Linked DNA regions of Roseivirga sp. BDSF3-8. Each later gene encodes a partner of the first gene's protein in a complex. Links are inferred from orthologs where the notes say so. Each region holds a gene or a part of one and is shown on either strand. Other genes may lie near its edges.

Evidence for each region. Proteins that work in one complex are often made in the same cells at the same time.
Region 2: the proteins of hslV (region 1) and hslU are in contact, whole or in part, in a solved structure (PDB 1G4A), measured with the Escherichia coli proteins. The link is inferred for Roseivirga sp. BDSF3-8 from one-to-one orthologs.

Annotation. Positions count from the first base shown.
Region 1 is NZ_JBGNFV010000001.1:4,400,534-4,403,557, reverse strand. What follows is about bases 18-2,967. They hold hslV (ATP-dependent protease subunit HslV), read right to left. Parts: upstream 1,786-2,967; coding sequence 1,249-1,785; downstream 18-1,248. Other genes in these bases: AB9P05_RS18135 (pyruvate dehydrogenase complex dihydrolipoamide acetyltransferase), read right to left, coding at 1,871-2,967; AB9P05_RS18145 (amidohydrolase family protein), read right to left, coding at 18-982. Outside these bases: more of AB9P05_RS18145, read right to left, coding at 1-17; more of AB9P05_RS18135, read right to left, coding at 2,968-3,024. UniProt on the Escherichia coli protein: Protease subunit of a proteasome-like degradation complex believed to be a general protein degrading machinery. The complex has been shown to be involved in the specific degradation of heat shock induced transcription factors such as RpoH and SulA.
Region 2 is NZ_JBGNFV010000001.1:877,074-880,093, forward strand. Bases 51-2,996 are described here. They hold hslU (ATP-dependent protease ATPase subunit HslU), read right to left. Parts: upstream 2,262-2,996; coding sequence 840-2,261; downstream 51-839. Other genes in these bases: AB9P05_RS03445 (SDR family NAD(P)-dependent oxidoreductase), read right to left, coding at 51-535; AB9P05_RS03450 (hypothetical protein), read left to right, coding at 623-781; porQ (type IX secretion system protein PorQ), read right to left, coding at 2,280-2,996. Also shown: more of AB9P05_RS03445, read right to left, coding at 1-50; more of porQ, read right to left, coding at 2,997-3,020. UniProt on the Escherichia coli protein: ATPase subunit of a proteasome-like degradation complex; this subunit has chaperone activity. The binding of ATP and its subsequent hydrolysis by HslU are essential for unfolding of protein substrates subsequently hydrolyzed by HslV.

The DNA.
Region 1 (3,024 bases):
GCTTCATATCTTCCAGGCTTATCACCATGGCATCATAAGCATCAGCCACTTCCATAGCCTCCGGAAAATCTACAGGCACGATAAGTGTCGCGCCTGAGTTTTTGATTTCATTCAGCCGCTGGTATTCATCACCGGCTCCCTTTATAATATAGTTCTTACCAAACTCATCGGCTACTTTCTTCGCCCTGAGAATGGTTAGTTTATTATCAGCTTCAAATATCTGAGGCAGGTTTTGTTGCTCATTAAATGCCGTAAGGGTAAGGTCATACATCCCCCCTTTACCCCCATTTTCATACCATTGTGCATCCAGGTAAGTCTGGCGGAGCAGTGCAATGGCCCCCATGAGTGAACTGGGGTAATCCTGCTCTGAAGAGCCCTTGTCAAAAGAGTAATGAGCTGAGGCTTTTTCATTGATAATCACCTCATTCTCGTTGTCTTTACGCAGATTCACAAGAGCACCGGTACCCCTGCTGATGCCATCGGGGCGAAAAGTAAGTACCGTTGTGAACCCCGAATTGCGGAGAGCAGCCATTTCTTTCTCATCTGCCTGAAACTCTCCTGAGGCATGATAATCAGCATTGATTGCCTCATTCCAGTAGTGAGCACCATCTTTAGAGCTTTCTATTTGTGGCTTGCGGGGCCAGCTCGGGCTACTCGGCTTTACAGGAGGCAAGCCGTAAGAAGTATACATGTCAATAAGACCAGGGTAAATAAACTTACCTTCCAGGTCAGTAACAATAGCTCCCTTCGGTACACTGACGTTTGTGCCTACTGCCTCTATCCGACCATCGCGTATGAGAAGCGTGGCATTTTCGAGCTTTTTGTTATACTCCGTAAAAATGGTGGCATTCGTGAAAGCGTACAAACCGGGTCTTTCGTCAAAGACACCGTTTCGCGGAAAATTTTCCTGGGCGGATACACCACCCGCAAACAGGAAAAGTCCGGAAAGTACGACTCCCAGCGTCAAAATGAATTTATTCATGTGCAGAGTCTGTAATTTGCTGTTTACTGAGTTTCGATTGTGGCAGAATGTGCAATTTACTACCGTTCAAGGCAGCAAATTTTATCCTTAGCTTAATATAATCAACCGATTTTATAAGAGTGGCATTATTAAGGGATAGATGTTGGTACGTATTTTATCTACTTTGACAGATTCGTCATTGAGTCTTAAAATACGATTAACCTTCTATCATTCAGGGACAAAAAAAGGCTACCCCTTTCGAGATAGCCTTTATGTTAAAGTTTTTTTCAGAGTGTTTCCAATACCAGATTATGGTTGGTATAGATGCAGATATCGGCAGCTATATGCAGGCTTTCTTCTACCAATTCCTTAGCTGAAAGATGATCGGCATGCTTTTTAAGCGCCGTGGCAGCAGACTGCGCATACATGCTGCCGGAGCCTATAGCCGCAATGCCGTTATCAGGCTCCAATACGTCACCCGTCCCACTGATCACAAGTATCTCTTCTTTATCGGCTACGATCATCATGGCTTCCAGCCTTCTCAGGTAGCGGTCTGTGCGCCAGTCTTTAGCCAGCTCTATCGCAGCCCGCTTCATGTTACCCGTATAGGTACCAAGTTTTTCATCAAAGCGCTCCATCAATGTGAAGGCATCGGCAGTAGAACCTGCAAAACCCAGCACGATCTTACCATCCTGCAGCTTTCTGATTTTTTTCACGTTGCTTTTGGCCACTGTGTTACCCATCGTGGCTTGTCCGTCTGCCCCTATGGCAACTTCTCCCTTATGAAGAATAGCAAGGACAGTCGTGGATCTTATCTTGGTCATATGGCTTAAAAAATTTTAGGTTCGGGATAAAAAAAGCCCCGGCTTTAGCTTACGGGGCTTTTATATTATTTGTTGCGTCGGTGTATCAGATCATGATGCGGATAGGATCTTCCAGCAGTTGCTTGAACGTCTGCAGGAAGGCCGCGCCCTGTGCGCCGTCCACCGCACGGTGGTCACAACTTAGGGTTACTTTCATCACATTGCCTGGCACAAGTTGTCCGTCTTTTACTACAGCCGTCTGCTTGATACCACCTACAGCCATAATGCAGGCATCCGGCGGGTTAATGATCGCTGTAAACTCCTCTATGCCAAACATACCCAGGTTAGAGATGCTGAACGTATTTCCTTCCCAGTCTTTAGGCTGCAGCTTTTTGTTCTTCGCTTTACCCGCCAGGTCTTTTACCTCAGAGGCAATATGAGCCAGCGATTTGTTATCGGCAAAACGTACAACAGGGACAAGCAAGCCCTCGTCAACAGCTACGGCCACCCCTATGTGAATATGCTCATGCTGTTTAATGGTATCACCCGTCCAGCTCACATTGATATTAGGATGCTGACGCAGGGCAGCAGCCGCTGCTTTAATAACCAGGTCATTGAAGCTTATCTTCACCGGAGATACTTCATTCAGGCTTTTTCTTGCCTCCATGCAGCGATCCATATTGATCTCCATGGTAAGGTAGAAGTGGGGTGCAGAGAATTTACTCTCAGCCAGGCGACGGGCAATGGTCTTGCGCATCTGGCTTACCGGCTGCTCGGTAGTGCGCTCCTCTCCTACTACGGCAGGCATGCTAAAGCCTGTTTCCTCACGCTCTTTTTTAGCTTCGCCACCTTTGGCTTCGGGGGCCTTTTCCGGCTGTGGTGTATAGTTCTCCACATCGCGTTTTACAATGCGTCCGCCATCGCCGGACCCTTCTATCTTAGAAATGTCGTATCCTTTTTCCTCCGCTATCTTCTTAGCCAGAGGTGAGGCCTTTATGCGGCCGTCTTTATCAGATGAAGAAGTGTCACCGGAAGCACGTGTAGGGGCTTTGGCTGCTCCATCACCTTTTTCCTCTTTAGCAGGCTTACCATCTGATTTACTTTCTGCCTTGGGCTTTTCTTCTTTCTTCTCCTTCTTCTCTTTACCGCCTGATTTTTCTGCTTTCAGAATTTTCTCATAGTCAGCTCCTTCTTCACCGATCACCGCAATAATGCCGTTCACAGGCACGGAGTCACCCTCCTCTACACCAATATGAAGCA
Region 2 (3,020 bases), 3.5 Mb from region 1 along the record:
ACCACACACGGGTATCCCTTTTGCTTTTCTTCTTTGCCTCTTCGGCAAGCACCCGGCTGTACATTTCGAGACCGGCCTTGCCAGAGCAATACGCAGACCAGCCGTCATAGGGGCTTTTAGATGCCCCTGAACTGATATTGATTACTATTTTACCTAAAGCCTTTTCACCAAAAAGCTTTAAAAATGTGTTTTGAAGCACTGCTGGGGCGGTCAGATTAGTGGCAAACGCTTTGATCAGATCAGTGTTATCCCATTCACCAATATGAGACACTTCTCCCAGTGTACCTGCGTTATTAATCAGTATGACACTATTTGCTTCAGTAGGTATCTTAAAAAATTCTGCAGCGAAGGCTTCCAACCCCTGTAGATCGGACAGGTCGTATGAAAAGTGGACATATTCCCTTTTCCGGAGGGAATCTATATCAGCAGGCTCGCTACGGCTAAGGCCATGAACCCTGCCTCCTCGCTTAAGCGCTTCTTCTACCAGAGCCCTTCCCAAGCCCTGGCTTGTACCGGTAATAAAGTAATAATCCATACACACTATTAAAATTTTAAAATATCCCCTGTATTAAGGATAAAATTTTTACTTTACCTACATCAACAAAACTAACACCTTTCAATTATGAAAAAGAAACTTTCATTAGATCAGCTTGCCGTAAAAAGTTTTAAAACATCTGAAGCCCAATATATCCAAGGCGGGAGTGACGAATCATGCATTTGCTCAAATGACACAAACTGTACCATTAATGATTGGTACTGCCCCGGGCAAAAGATTCAATAGTATTCAATTCTCCATAAAAAAGATAAAGGAAGCTGCTCTGGCTTCCTTTTTAATATTATTAGAGTATGTACTGACTCAGGTCTTTATTCTTGACAAGACTACCAAGCCTCTCTTGTACCATCTCGCGGGTGACGACCACCTTAGCATTGGCACTAATCTTATCAGGCACGTCAAAAAGAAGGTCATTAAGCAACTGAGACATAACGGTATGCAGGCGTCTGGCGCCTATATTTTCAACTTCCAGATTTATCTGGTAAGCTGTTTCGGCTAGCTCCTCCATAGCCTCATCCTGAAAGGTGAGTTCTACCTCCTCAGACTTAAGTAGAGCAATATACTGCTTGGTAAGAGCGTTTTTAGGTTCTTTCAATATCTGATAAAAGTCATCCTTAGTAAGGCTGTTAAGCTCCACCCTGATAGGGAAACGTCCCTGAAGTTCAGGTATCAGATCAGAAGGTTTGCTGTAATGAAAAGCTCCTGCAGCTATAAAAAGAATATGATCTGTATGTACGATACCGTATTTGGTGTTGACAGCTGACCCTTCTACTATGGGAAGTAAATCACGCTGTACACCCTCGCGGCTCACATCAGGGCCACTTCCTTTACCGCCCTTTGCGATCTTATCCACCTCATCGATGAAGATGATACCGGCATTCTGCGCTTTTTCTATTGCCTCTTCTTTCACCTCGTCCATATCTATGAGCTTTCCGGCCTCTTCATCAAGGAGAAGCTTTTTAGCTTCTTTTATGGTCACACGGCGCTTCTTATTCTTTTTTGGCATCATGTTATTGATCATCTCCTGGAGGTTCATTACGCTCATCTCGTCCATCATGCCTCCGCCGACCATGCCAACACCTCCGTTTGGAGATGACTTTATATTGATCTCTATCTTTCGGTCATCCATCTCACCGCTGCGAATCTTCTCACGAAAACGCTCACGAGTACGCTCATTAAGCTCCTCATCATTAGCAGGCGCACTTTCTCTGTCTTCGTAGCTCGCGGCCACTTCAGTGGGGCTGCCAAATTCACCGGTACTACGTGAAGGCTTTTTAATAGGAGGAATAAGAGCATCCAGAATAATATCTTCCACCACCTTTTCGGCCTTCTCTCTTACCTCTTCCTTTTTACTAACCTTAACCAGGTTTACAGCCTGTTCTACCAGGTCACGCACCATGCTCTCTACATCGCGACCCACATAACCTACTTCGGTAAACTTAGAAGCTTCCACTTTCACAAATGGGGCTTCTGCAATACGGGCCAGTCGGCGGGCAATTTCTGTCTTACCCACACCTGTAGCACCTATCATTAATATATTGTTAGGGATAATGTCTCCTTTAATTTCTTCATTGGCCTGCATCCGTCTCCACCGGTTACGCAGCGCAATAGCTACGTTCCGTTTGGCATCCGCCTGTCCGATGATGTATTTGTCCAGCTCGGCCACTATTTGCCGTGGAGTCAGATACGTCTCGTCTTTAATATTCATTTCAAAAAAATTAACCTTTCAAAACAATTTACCCGCCAGCGTCTGCATATTGGCGGTCAGTGAAATATGGTCACCCCCACCAGCGGCATGATAACCAAGATGGCTGTATGCCAGCGTGAAAAGTCCGGCTCTGACCTCAATGCCATAAGCAAACCCGGCGCCACCCCCAGCCTGCTCAAGCCTTAACTCTTTTCTCAGAAGGTGGTTATATCCGGCACGCAGAATTACGCTCTTGCCTAACCCTATTTGAGTACCAAATACGAGCCTTCTGAAAATACTTTCTGTAAACGGCGGACGCTCACCTTCTGATTCTACATACACGAGATTATCCACCAGCAGGTTATGGGCTGTAATGCTAAAGCGAAAGGGCATAAAAGCCGGTCGAAAGCTCAGGCCAGCCTGCACATCAAAGGGCATACGACTGTCAGCTCCGCTATAATCGCTTATAATTACCCCTGCATTGCGAAATACCAGGCCTGCTGTAAGGTCTTGCTCAGGGTGCTGAAACACCCCGCCAATATCCAGCGCGAGTCCGGTAGCTCCCTCACCGGCAATAGATGAGCGAAGCAGCGAAAGTGCCAGTCCCGCACGAAACGGACCAGATTGATGACTATAGGCGGCCGTTACGGCATAGTCGGAGGCCTGAAACGTACCCGTAGGCTGACCCGCCGGATCATACCCTTCAAAATCGCCATAGTCCAAGTAGCGTACACTGACATGCCATACGCCGCTATCTGCACGAAGAACCGCATAGCCTGC